DNA from 4 places in the Pectobacterium actinidiae genome. Region 1 is predicted to be linked to each of the others. Evidence: predicted binding sites of a transcription regulator. Region 1 holds the regulator's gene; each other region holds the start of a gene.
The links. The regulator PurR, encoded in region 1, represses purine synthesis genes. The targets are predictions, from matches to a motif close to CANGCAAACGTTTGCNTG.
Positions count from the first base shown of each region.

Region 1 (3,371 bases):
CTGCAAACTCCGCAAGCCCGCCCCAACCGCAGCCGATATCCAGCAGCGTCATCCCTGATGTTAACTGGAGTTTTTCGCAAATCATGGCGAGTTTGTCTTCCTGCGCCTGTTCCAGCGTTTGTGCCTGTTTCCAGTAAGCGCAGGAGTACTGCATGTAGGGATCCAGCATCAGGGTAAACAGGTCATTACCTAAATCGTAATGCGCTTTACCGACAATCTGAGCGCGTCGACGGGACTGCAAATTCGTGATACGGGAGAGGGCGACTCGCGTAAGATCGTGCAATCGGCGGGGGAGTTTCGCTTCCAGATCCGCACGCAGGACGCGATGGGAGAACATATCCAGCTGTTCACATTCCCACCATCCATCCATGTAGCTTTCTCCCAACCCCAACGATCCTTCTTGCAGAACGCGCTTAAAAAAACCGGGGTTGATCACCTGGATATCAAAAGGACGGGTACCGTTGATGGTGATATCCGCGCTAGCCAACATGTCCTGTACGATGTGGAACCAGGGGGCGGTCTCCTCATCCCATTCTTCTGTATAAGGTGAACTCATCGTGTCTCCTTAACTTTTCTTAGATAAAAGTATCGTAAACAGACCTGGAAAACACTTATCGCAGCCGGGGTATCGGCTGTCACCAGAGAAAATGAAACACGGTATTATACCCGTCATACTTCAAGCCGCATGTACGTCGGCTACGTCCGTTACTCGGCTCATTCATGAGCCTCGCCCTAAAGGGCCAACGCTTTGACGTTGTGCAAAACGCTAGCGTGTTGTCATGCAACTCGATTATTTAGGGTATAGAATTAGAACGGCTTCAGCCAGCCTACAAGAAAGCTGGCTGAAGCAGAGAGGGAAAGCTGGCAGGGATAAGAAAATCGTCTGTATAGAATGGCTGCGGTTAGCGGCGATAGTCGAGGTAAGGGCCATCTGCCACTGAACGACGTTCAATCAGCGTCGGGTGTACTTCAATGACGTGCGCATCTTCCCGTTTACTGGTTATGCGATCCAAGAGCATAGAGAACGCGGACTGGCCCAGACGCTCCTTTGGCTGGTGGATGGTGGTCAGCGCAGGTGTAAAGAAGCGTGCGTGGCGCACGTTGTCATAACCGATCACCGAAATATCCTGCGGTACGCGCAGACCCAGTTCGTCAGCCGCACAGATAGCACCCATCGCCATAATATCGCCGCCGCAGAATACGGCGGTTGGCCGCTGTTTCTGTGCGAGAATCTGATGCATGGCTTTATAGCCGGACTCCGGTTCAAAATCGCCCCGAACCACCCATTCGTCGCGCACGGAAATGTCGGCTTCCTTCAGTGCTTTTAAAAAACCGAGGTAGCGTCCGCTGCCGGTATTGCGTTCTTGAGTGCCGGGGATGGCACCGATATCACGATGGCCGCGTTCGATCAGGTAGCGACCTGCCATATAACCACCTTCAAAGGCGTTATCGATAATCGTATCGGTAAAATCGCTGTGCATTTGTCCCCAGTCCATAACGACCATCGGAATGCTGCGATAATCTTCCAACATCGACAATAGTTCTGGTGGGTACTCGGCGCACATCACCAACAGGCCGTCGACACGTTTTTGCGCCAGCATGGAAAGGTAGGCGCGCTGCTTGCCGATGTCGTTATGCGAATTACACAGCACCAGCGTGTAGCCTTTGGCATAGCAGCTGTTTTCAACGGCTTCAATGATCTCGGCGAAATAGGGGGCTTCGCTGGAGGTGGCCAGCAAGCCGATAGATTTAGTGTGATTAACTTTGAGGCTGCGGGCGACGGCGCTGGGTGAATAGTGCAATTCTTTGATTGCTGCCCTGACGGCTGCCTTAGTCTCTTCGGCGACGAAACGTGTTTTATTGATCACGTGCGATACGGTTGTGGTAGAAACGCCAGCACGCTTTGCCACATCTTTAATCGTTGCCATCTAAAAATGACTCCTGAACTTACCTGTTATAGACGTAAGTATATTGTTAATCGTTTGCCTACGTTTAATGTTCTTCTTCTAAGCTAAAAAACAGGATTTCAGAAGGAGAATGCCGAATGTTATACCGAAGGGATCTGGGTTGACGTTTTTCGACTGATACGCAGCGCTTTCATAAACAGCGGATTGTGTCCGATTTATCATGAAAGTGGAAGGGCTAATTTATACTATTAGTGATGCATTCGTCCGAGATTTTTCGCTAGAATTATGAAAGAATCGTAATAACCCTATTATTTGTGGCTTTAACTACCTAAACGCGCTCGGCTGTGCAGGGTTGTGTCTTTTCAGATGAAGCTTTCAGATAAAATTTGTTCGTTAATAAGGAGTCATTTATGGATACAGATCTGAAGATGTCTTTGCTGACAACTATTGGTTCGTTGGCGGTGATCATCGTGTTTAGTTTTACAGCGGTGCTGAACTAACCAAACGACTGGTTAGATATTCAGACACGTTGATGATGCCATAAACGTGTCTGAATCGCTTTTATACCCGCCATACTTCAAGTTGCATGTGCGTTGGCGTTGTTCAAAACGTTAACGTTTTGTCCTGAAACTCGAATTATTTAGGGTATACAAGAGATATAATCTGTTCTTAACGAATGGTTTGCGGTGTCACTACACGACGCGCGCCAACGTAGTGCTCCTGCCAATAATCTTCACTCAACTTGCTGATACGAATATCTGAGCCTGTACGCGGCGACTGAATGAATTTCCCTTCCCCCAGATAAACTCCGACGTGATCGGCCGCGCCACGATTATTGATGCGGAAAAAGACCAAATCGCCACTTTCCAGCTCGCTCTTTTTAATCGGAGCGGCGTCGCGCAGGTGATACATTTCGTTTGCGGTGCGTGGAATTTGGATTTTAACGACATCTTTGTAGGCGTAATAAACCAGTCCGCTACAGTCGAACCCAGTAAAGGGAGATGAACCGCCCCAGTGGTAAGGCTTGCCTATCTGGCTCATCAACTTATTCATTGCCGTTGTTTTGGCATGCTGATAGCGCTTTTTATGCGCAGCGCTTAACGCCATTCCTTTTTCTGTCAGCGACGGATTTTTATCTGCCTTACCCTTGAGTGCGGTCTTCTTCAGACCGGTTTTGACTCTGGTTTGTGCGGTTGTTTGTTTCTCTTCAGACTTCAGCTTTTTAAGATTTTTTTTCACTAGCGCAGGTGTACTACTTTGCGTCCGTGACGGCTTTTTTTCTGTCGCTTTGCTCGCGGTACGGGATTGGGTTTTATTGCTGACTGCGGTAGGTTCTGGTTTTTTGCTTTTGATCGGCGTCGGTGATTTAGCATTACCCTTTGTTTGACGGCTTTTCTTATTCGTTTCTGCCACGGCGCTTTTCTTCGGCGCAGAATGCGGGGTAGACGGCGCAGCCTGAACCAC
Region 1 is NZ_JRMH01000001.1:2,576,848-2,580,218, reverse strand. Features, by position in the region: gene cfa (cyclopropane fatty acyl phospholipid synthase) at 1-556, opposite strand, end outside; gene purR (HTH-type transcriptional repressor PurR) at 903-1,928, opposite strand; gene cydH (cytochrome bd-I oxidase subunit CydH) at 2,318-2,407, shown strand; gene KKH3_RS10925 (C40 family peptidase) at 2,577-3,371, opposite strand, start outside.

Region 2 (3,371 bases), on a different contig from region 1:
CCGTCAGTGGTTTGAACCGCTAGGGCTTGAAGTGGGCTGGCTGGCTGGCAAACAAAAAGGGAAAGCACGTCAGGCGCAGCAGGATGCCATCGCCAGCGGTCAGGTTTCCATGGTGGTCGGGACGCACGCCATTTTCCAGCAGCAGGTTAAATTCAACGGGCTGGCATTGGTCATTATTGATGAACAGCACCGTTTTGGCGTGCATCAACGCCTTGCGCTGTGGGAAAAAGGCGAAGAACAAGGCTTTCATCCTCATCAACTAATTATGACCGCCACACCAATTCCTCGAACGCTGGCAATGACAGCCTATGCCGATCTGGATACGTCCGTCATTGATGAATTGCCGCCGGGCAGAACGCCCGTCACCACGGTCGCCATACCAGATTCACGCCGCAGCGACATTATCGAACGCGTGAATAACGCCTGTCAGCAGGAAGGGCGGCAGGCCTACTGGGTGTGTACGCTGATCGAAGAATCCGACTTGCTGGAAGCGCAGGCAGCAGAAGCCACCAGCGAGGAGTTGAAGACTGCTCTGCCGAACCTCAAGGTTGGATTGGTTCACGGCCGCATGAAAGCACAGGAAAAGCAGGCGGTGATGCAGGCCTTCAAACAAGGCGAACTGCAACTGCTGGTGGCGACCACCGTCATCGAGGTCGGTGTGGATGTACCCAATGCCAGCCTGATGATCATTGAAAACCCGGAGCGTCTGGGTCTGGCACAGCTACACCAGCTGCGCGGGCGCGTTGGGCGCGGCGCGGTAGCATCCCACTGCGTGCTGCTCTACAAAACGCCGATGAGCAAGACCGCACAAAAACGGCTTCAGGTTCTACGCGATAGCAACGATGGCTTTGTCATCGCTCAGCGCGATCTGGAAATTCGCGGGCCGGGCGAATTATTAGGTACGCGCCAGACGGGCAATGCCGAGTTCAAAGTGGCCGATCTCCTGCGCGATCAGGACCTAATTCCACAGGTACAGCGCGTTGCTCGCCATCTTCATGAGCACTATCCCGAGCATGCCATTGCACTAATTGAGCGCTGGCTACCAGAGCGCGCACGCTACACCAACGCTTAATCACGCCAACGTATTCTTCATTTTCCCTAAAATCTCACCGCCAACGTACCTGCCGCTGAAGTATGACGTTGTATATCCCCTTAAATAATAAGCTCTTGCCCATTCAGACAAAACTCATATCGAAGAGATGAGTTAGCAAACGTTTGCTTTCAGCAAAGAGATCATTAAAATGCGCTCTTTGTCGTTTCAGGAACGCCAACTTACATCATGACTACCACCACGGAAACGTCCCAAACAGAAGCCACTGCCGCGCCTCAACGTAGTGAACTCATCTATCGTCTTGAAGACAGGCCACCGCTGCCGCAAACGCTATTCGCGGCCAGCCAACACCTGCTTGCCATGTTTGTTGCAGTGATTACCCCCGCGCTACTGATCTGTCAGGCATTAGGTTTACCCGCTCAGGACACGCAGCGCATCATCAGCATGTCGCTTTTCGCTTCCGGTCTGGCTTCAATTCTACAAATTAAAACCTGGGGTCCTGTTGGTTCTGGTCTGCTGTCGATTCAGGGCACCAGCTTTAACTTCGTGACACCGCTGATTATGGGCGGACTGGCGCTGAAAAATGGCGGCGCGGATGTTCCCACGATGATGGCAGCATTATTCGGTACGCTGATGGTCGCTTCCTTTACCGAAATCATTCTTTCACGCTTCCTACATTTAACCCGCCGCATCATTACCCCGCTGGTTTCCGGCATTGTGGTGATGATCATTGGTCTGTCGCTGATTCAGGTCGGCCTGACTTCTATCGGCGGCGGCTATGCCGCAATGGGGAATAACACCTTCGGCGCGCCTAAGAATTTACTGCTGGCAGGAGTGGTGTTGCTGGTTATCATTCTGCTGAATCGCCAGCGTAACCCCTACCTGCGTGTTGCCTCGCTGGTGATTGCCATGGCGGTGGGTTATCTGGGTGCGTGGATGATGGGAATGCTGCCGGAAAATACGTCTTCGCAACACGATACGGCCATCATGGTACCCACGCCGCTGTATTACGGTTTAGGCTTTGACTGGAACCTGCTGATCCCTCTGATGCTGGTCTTCATGGTGACATCGTTAGAAACCATCGGTGACATCACCGCAACCTCCGACGTTTCAGAACAGCCGGTCAAAGGCTCGCTGTATATGAAACGCTTAAAAGGCGGCGTGCTGGCAAACGGTCTGAACTCGTGTCTTTCTGCCGTATTCAACACCTTCCCTAACTCTTGCTTTGGCCAGAATAACGGCGTCATCCAGCTTACCGGGGTTGCCAGCCGCTATGTGGGTTTCGTCGTTTCGCTGATGCTGATCGCTCTGGGGTTGTTCCCTGCCGTTAGCGGATTTGTGCAGCACATTCCAGAGCCGGTTCTGGGCGGTGCCACTATCGTGATGTTTGGTACGATCGCCGCTTCTGGTGTGCGCATTGTGTCCCGTGAGCCACTGAATCGTCGTGCGATCATGATTATTGCGCTGTCGCTGGCTGTGGGTCTTGGTGTATCGCAACAGCCGCTGATTCTGCAATTCGCACCGGATTGGATTAAAACATTACTGTCTTCCGGTATCGCCGCAGGCGGGATTACGGCAATCGTGTTGAATATCGTCTTCCCACACGAAGAAAAATAGCGCCAGCCCGCAATAATTTCTGTTGAGTTCATGTAAAAGCGAGCAGTGATGCAACACCGCTCGCTTTTTACTGTCTGTAACAGCATTACCTATTGAGCCTTCAGGTAAATTGCGGCATAAGAACAGTTCTCCCTGACGATTGGCATGGACCGACACGATGAAATTTATCGGGAAATTATTGCTGACCCTACTGCTGCTGGCCTTTTTAGCGCTGGTAGTCGTATACGTATTATTGCAAACCAGTTGGGCAGCAGGCTGGGTGAGTAATTGGGTAAACCAAAACACCGATTACCAGTTGTCACTGGGCAAGATCAATCATGACTGGTCAACAGCCGATCATATTCAATTCACCGACGTCAGTTTCGGTCAGAAAAACCAGCCGCCGACACTCGCTGCAAAGCGGGTTTCAGCCGGGTTTAGCGTGCGCCAGATTACCGATCCGCACCATTTCGCCAGTCTGGAGCTGGAAGGGGGTACGCTAAATCTTTCCTCACAGGCCGCCACACTCCCTATCGAAGCCGATGTGCTACAGCTGCGTGCAATGGCGTTGCAGGCAAAGGACGGCGATTGGCGTCTGAATGGTCAACAGATCAACGGCGGAATGATGCCGTGGCAACCCGAGGCAGGCTATCTACTGGGTAAACAGGGACAGTTCCAGCTCAGCGCTCGCTCACTCGAGCTCAACGATATCCCCGCCAGTCAG
Region 2 is NZ_JRMH01000002.1:622,602-625,972, reverse strand. Features, by position in the region: gene recG (ATP-dependent DNA helicase RecG) at 1-1,072, shown strand, start outside; gene KKH3_RS20280 (nucleobase:cation symporter-2 family protein) at 1,280-2,668, shown strand; gene KKH3_RS20275 (AsmA family protein) at 2,826-3,371, shown strand, end outside.
Region 2: KKH3_RS20280 (nucleobase:cation symporter-2 family protein) is a predicted target of PurR. The motif match lies at 1,205-1,222, and genes of this name have one in related genera.

Region 3 (3,371 bases), 2.0 Mb from region 1:
CGGTTTTTTGTGCCTGTTCACGAAAGCGATCGTGGATATCTAACCCGCAGATCTGTTGTGCGGCGGTGATGATGGGGCGGTAGCCCGTACAGCGGCACAAGTTGCCTGCTAACTGCTGTTCAATATCATGTCTGGAACCCGTACAACCGGCTTTCTGTAACGCAAAGGCCGACATCACAAAACCCGGTGTACAAAAGCCACACTGGGAAGCATGGCAGTCGGCCATGGCCTGCTGAACCGGATGGAGCACACCGTTTTCAGACAGGTCTTCCACGGTCAGTAACTGTTTCCCGTGAAGCTGGCTCATGAGCATGATGCAACTGTTGGCGGTCTGGTAGGCCATACCGTCTGCGGTTGGTTCGCCAATGACGATGGTACAGGCACCACAGTCTCCTGATGCACAGCCTTCTTTGGTGCCCGTGCGTCTTTCCTGCGTGCGCAGCCAGCGGAGTACCGTGGTATCCGGTGCGATATCCGTGAACGTTTTTAGCGTTTGATTAAGTAAGAAGCGAATCATGCGGCTTTCTCCACGTCATCCTGACGCCAGACGCAGTGGCCATTAACCCAGGTATGCCAGATATTGCGGTCATCCCCCAGCGTCATCAGTAAAAACAGCTTCTCGTAGATATCATGGCAGCTCGCCAGACGCATTTTTTGCAGTGGGCTGACGGCCAGATCCAAGACCACGAAGTCAGCCTCTTTGCCCGGCATAAAGTTGCCGATGTAACGATCGAGATCGAGGGCGTGCGCGCCACCGAGCGTCGCATGATAAAAAGCCTGACAGGCATGGAGTTTGCTCCCTTGCAACTGCGTGACCTTGTAGGCTTCTCCGAGTGTCTGCAACATATTAAAGGTCGTGCCTGCACCGATATCCGTACCGATCCCGACGCGTACGCCGTGATCGAGACAGGTATGTAAGGGGAAGAGACCGCTGCCGAGAAATAAGTTCGACGTTGGGCAGAAGGCGATCGACGAGTCTGTTTCGCGCAGGCATTCCCACTCGCACGCCTCAAGATGAATCGCATGGGCAAATACGCTCCGCCTGCCCGTCATCTGATAATGGTGATACACACCGAGGTAGCTGCTGTGTTCGGGCCAGAGTGCCTTAACCCAGGCGACTTCATCGGTGTTTTCACTTAAATGGGTATGTAGCCAGACATCTGGGAATTCCTGACGTAGCTGTTCCACTGCGCGCATCAATTCCGGTGAAGAGGTCGGCGCGAAACGCGGCGTGAGCGCGTAGTTAATACGTCCTTTATTGTGCCAACGCAGAATCAGGTCGCGAGTTTGTTGATAGCTCTGCTCCGGCGTTTCGATCAGATAAGCGGGCGCATTTCTGTCCATCATCACTTTGCCTGCGATAAGGCGCATCTCAAGATGGCTCGCTGCTCGAAACAGGGCGTCTACGGATTCCGGGTGCACGGTACCGAACACCAATGCCGTTGTCGTACCGTTAGCCAGAAGTTGATTGAGAAAGAACACAGACATGGCGGCAGCATAGTCGCTATCGGCATATTTGCTTTCCGTTGGAAAGGTGTAGGTTTGGAGCCACTCCAGCAGTTGTTCTCCCCAGGCTCCGACCATCTCGGTTTGAGGATAATGCAGATGGGTGTCGACAAAGCCGGGCACAATCAGTTTGTCACGATAATCGATATAGTCCGTCGGATGACGTAACCAATGACAACCTTCCTCCCATTCCACGAGAGTGACGATATGGCTACCGTCGATAAACAATAGCCCATCGCTGAGGCTGCGGCTCTGCTTCAACATGTCGTCTGGCCGCGCCGCCAGCTCGGTGATATCGAAAAATTGGCTACGTAATGCGCAGGTATAATTTATCGTCATAGCAAAACCTCTTTTTATACGAAGGCGTTCCTTCGTGTGCCCGGTCGGCCCTCAAATCAGTGTGGGGGAGCCAGGCTTTTACCGCAGATGACAATAATTTTGCAAAGAACATGCCAGTGTGTGATTCGATGTGGTGATGGGTATCTGATTGTAAATAAATGATTTTTATTTTGTTGCGCAACAAAAATTCAAAATAATGAAAAAATAACGTTATCTTTCTGTATGCAAACGGTTGCGAATATTAGTAACCGTTTGCGTGTTATAGATAGCAGAATAATATTCTGTTTAGTGGCGGGTTTCTTCTTGGGGAAATGTATGATGTCGTGAAAATTATCACCATAATAGTGCACTTGCTCTGTTGGCTAGTCACTCATGCTGATTCGTTGGTGTTGAAGAAGATTTTTTATGCAACCACTCTTTAATTATGCCTGAATCAGGTATGATGAGTGCCACCGTCAGCCGTCCATCGGTTGTTCAACATCCCCTCTGTGTTATCAGCACGTTTATCCTGCTTTTTAACCTCATGCGTGATAACGGTCAAAACCTAATTTCTACACAGTTGAAACGATCCCTATAAATAAGTGTCAAGATAGATATCGCACGTCAGAACGATGCGTTATGCGATACGCTGTTAGCCACTTAAAGATGAGCATCATGAAGATTAAGCAAACATTTACCAGGGCATTACTCCATCCGCGCTATTGGACGACATGGTTCGGTCTTGGCGTGCTGTTTTTATTAGTCCAGCTTCCTTATCCGTTGTTGATGAAACTCGGCAGCCGAGCGGGTCGCTTATCCCGTCTCTTTCTAAAACGTCGAGTGGCGATTGCCCGGCGTAATCTTGAACTCTGTTTTCCCACGATTTCTGACGACGAACGTGAAGCGATGATCGACAGTAATTTCGCGTCGCTCGGCATGGCGTTGGTTGAAACGGGTATGGCGTGGTTCTGGTCCGATCGCCGTGTCCGTCACTGGTTTGATGTTTCAGGATTGGAACATTTGCAGCAGGCTACGGCAAAAGGTCGTGGCGTGATGGTGATTGGCATTCACTTTATGTCGCTGGAATTGGGCGGTAGAGCGATGGGGTTATGTCAGCCAATGATGGCGATGTACCGCCCGCACAATAATAAAGCGATGGAAATGGTGCAAACCTGGGGACGTTCTCGTTCAAACAAGGCGATGATAGACCGTAAAGATCTGCGCGGTATGGTGCAGGCGCTGAAGCGGGGTGAAGCGGTATGGTTCGCACCCGATCAGGATTACGGCCCTAAAGGGAGCGTATTTGCACCGTTCTTTGCGGTAAAAAATGCAGCGACCACCAGCGGCACCTTCACCATCAGCCGTCTGGCCAAACCCGCGATGATGACGACGGTGCTCATTCGTAAGCCGGATGCGTCGGGTTACCACTTGGTTATCCAACCGGAGCTACAGGATTATCCGTATCACGATGAGCGGGCGGCGGCGTGCTACATGAACACGGTGATTGAGAAAGAAATCATGCGTGCGCCCGAGCAGTATCTCTGGCT
Region 3 is NZ_JRMH01000001.1:559,041-562,411, forward strand. Features, by position in the region: gene xdhA (xanthine dehydrogenase small subunit) at 1-517, opposite strand, end outside; gene guaD (guanine deaminase) at 514-1,845, opposite strand; gene lpxP (kdo(2)-lipid IV(A) palmitoleoyltransferase) at 2,500-3,371, shown strand, end outside.
Region 3: guaD (guanine deaminase) is a predicted target of PurR. The motif match lies at 2,067-2,084, and genes of this name have one in related genera.

Region 4 (3,371 bases), on a different contig from region 1:
TCAACGCCTGCGGCGATTACGTCCGGGCTGGCCGCTGCAACGCGCCGTGGGGCGCTGATTAAAGGCGGCGCGGCGCTGGAATCGCTGGGCAGCATCAAGACTATCGCGTTCGATAAAACAGGCACGCTGACGGAAGGCAAACCGCAGGTGACGGACGTATTGCCCGCCGAGGGCGTGAGCGCAACGGCACTGCTGACGCGCACCGCCGCCGTGGAGTCCGGTTCGCACCATCCGCTTGCCAAAGCGATCGTCCAGCATGCGCGATCCAGCAGCACGTTTCTGCCAATGGCGGAAAATCGCAAAGCGCTGGCGGGTGTCGGCGTGGAAGGCACGATTGGCGGCAAGCGGATTCAGGTCAGCGCACCGACTCGCGTCGCGCCCGGCTTGCTTGATGCCAGATGGTTGCAACGGATTGATGCGCTGGAGAACGAAGGGAAAACCGTCGTGGTGGTGCAAGAGGACGATAACCTGCTCGGCGTGCTGGCGCTGAGCGACACGCTACGCCACGATGCGCGTGAAGCGCTGGATGCTTTGCAGCAGTTAGGGATTCGTGGCGTCATGCTCACGGGCGATAATCCCCGCGCGGCAGCAGCCATTGCGGCAACATTAGGCATCGATTATCGCGCCAGCCTGCTCCCTGCCGATAAGATTACGGCAGTCAGCGAATTGAGCAAGCAGCATCCTGTCGCGATGGTGGGTGATGGCATCAACGACGCACCGGCAATGAAAGCCGCAACCATCGGGATTGCGATGGGAAGCGGTACCGATGTGGCGCTGGAAACGGCCGATGCAGCCTTAACGCACAGTCGTCTAACCGGGCTGGCTGCCATGATTAGCCTGTCGCGGGCAACGCAGCATAATATTCGTCAGAACATTGCCATCGCGCTGGGGCTGAAAGCGGTCTTTCTGGTCACCAGTATTCTGGGTATTACCGGACTGTGGCTCGCCGTGCTGGCGGATTCCGGCGCAACCGCGTTGGTCACCGCCAACGCGCTACGGCTATTGAGAAAACAGGACTAAACGAGGTCTACGGTGCGCGGCGCAACGCCGCGCACCTGCGGCTTGAAGTATGACGAGTATTATTGGCCTTTACGCAGCAGATACCGATAGGGAACTTGCTCAGTCTCTTGCGCCAGAAGCTCATGATCCATGAACACGCAAAAACCGGGAATGTCGCGGGTGGTGGCTGGATCGTCGGCAATAATCAGCAGCGTTTGCCCGGTTTCCATCTGGCGTACCGTCTTACGCACCATCATCACAGGCTCAGGGCAACGCAGCCCCTGCGCATCAAGGGTTTTATCCGGGTTGGTAAAAGGATCGGTCATCAACGTTCTCAGTGCAGGAATCAAAAAACCGCCTTAGTTTACGCTGAGGATTTCTCGACGCAAGCGACGACAACGTTTGCGCATAAAACAACCATACTTTCCTGGCAAAACACATTGCATTAGCAAAGCAATTGCGTATTATGCCGCCGCGTTGCAGCATAAATCTGCACGTTATCTCTTGGGTTCCCTAACCCCAATAACCAAAAAGGTCACATTATGTATCGTTTTACTCCCCAGCAGCGGCTTACGGCGCTGATCTGGCTATCGTTGTTCCATGTCCTGATCATTACGTCGAGTAATTATCTGGTCCAGCTCCCGGTATTGATTTTCGGTTTTCATACCACCTGGGGGGCATTTACCTTTCCCTTTATTTTTCTGGCCACTGACCTAACGGTACGGATTTTCGGTGCGCCGCTGGCGCGTCGTATCATTCTAACCGTGATGGTGCCAGCTCTGGTGATTTCCTATCTGGTTTCCTGCCTGTTTTATCAGGGATCGTGGCAATCATTCGAGGCGTTAAGCCAGGTGAATATCGTCGTGGCACGTATCGCCTGCGCCAGCTTCATGGCTTATGTTCTCGGTCAGATTCTGGATGTTCACGTTTTCAACCGTCTGCGCCAAAAACGTGCGTGGTGGGTCGCTCCGGCCGTATCAACCGTGTTTGGTAATTTCAGCGATACGCTGGCCTTTTTCTTCATTGCGTTTTACCACAGCACTGATGCCTTTATGGCGGCAAACTGGGTTGAAATCGCGATGGTGGATTATGCCTTCAAACTGCTGATCAGCCTGGCGTTCTTTCTGCCGATGTACGGTGTCATGCTGAACATGGTGCTTAAACGTCTAAGCGAGCAGAAAGACTCGGCCGACTACCGTTCTATCAGCAGCCACCATTAATGCCAATCGGGCGGCTATTTACGCCGCCTTTCTCCTGAAGTCACTTATCGTTTTGTAAAAATAACGCAGGCAACAACAACGGATTGCAACAACAAAATGCTTGTTTTTGCTATCTGAATAGGGTGCCATACTGTTATTACCTGTTTAAAACGATTATCGGTTTCAAAAACGAGAGAAAGGGATCCCATGTCGAATGTAATCAAATACCTCGGTGTCGGCTTGCTTGTCGGCCTGCTTGCTGCCTGTGATGGCAAAACGGATGACGCTGCAAAAGCGGGGGCACAAGATAAACCTGCCGCAGAAGCTACCGCGAGCCAGAATATTGAGTTAATGGAGGGCAAGGTGGCGTTTACCCTGCCAGCCGATATGCGCGATCAAAGCGGTAAAGTCGGTACACAGGCGAACAACATGCACGTTTACGCCAATGATAATGGGCAGAAAGCGGTCATCGTGATTCTGGGCGACAACACCACAGAAGAGTTGACCGTGCTGGCACAGCGTCTGGAAGACCAGCAACGCACGCGTGACGCCAATCTTCAGGTCGTCACCAACAAAACCATCGACGTTGACGGCAAGAAACTGCAACAGCTCGACAGCATTATCACCAGCAGCGGACAGCAGGCTTATTCCTCTGTCGTGCTGGGTAAAGTGGAAAACCAACTGCTGACCTTGCAGATCACACTGCCAGCCAGCAATCAGCAACAGGCGCAGAGCGAAGCAGAAGGCATTATCCACACCCTGAAGCTGAAATAATCGGCGTTATCGTCGGAAGTAGCCACCGAGGTGGCTATTCAAAGGATATAGCAAAGTACGCAGAGCGGTGATAATGGATAGATCGTAAAGACGCGGTAAATACATCCGTGTACGCCCGAGCCGCGCCATCCCTGGCGCGGACGCTTTACTCTTCTATTCCATTATCACCGTATTCATTTCGTGTATTAGGGTTGTCTACGGCCCGCATTGCTATTCTCTAGACGCTCGCGATCCGCTGAGCCAATCGCCATGTCAGTGCCAGACCGCATAGCCCTAACAGCGCCGCCGCCAGATAAATAGAGGCGATGCCAGTATAGGCCATCAGCACGCCCGCCACCGGCCCGACGATGCCCAGCGACAAGTCGAGAAATATCGTATAGGTTGCCAGCGCACTGCCCT
Region 4 is NZ_JRMH01000002.1:413,012-416,382, forward strand. Features, by position in the region: gene KKH3_RS19410 (zinc/cadmium/mercury/lead-transporting ATPase) at 1-1,020, shown strand, start outside; gene tusA (sulfurtransferase TusA) at 1,080-1,325, opposite strand; gene KKH3_RS19420 (7-cyano-7-deazaguanine/7-aminomethyl-7-deazaguanine transporter) at 1,542-2,219, shown strand; gene KKH3_RS19425 (DcrB family lipoprotein) at 2,406-2,972, shown strand; gene KKH3_RS19430 (MFS transporter) at 3,190-3,371, opposite strand, start outside.
Region 4: tusA (sulfurtransferase TusA) is a predicted target of PurR. The motif match lies at 1,391-1,408, and genes of this name have one in related genera.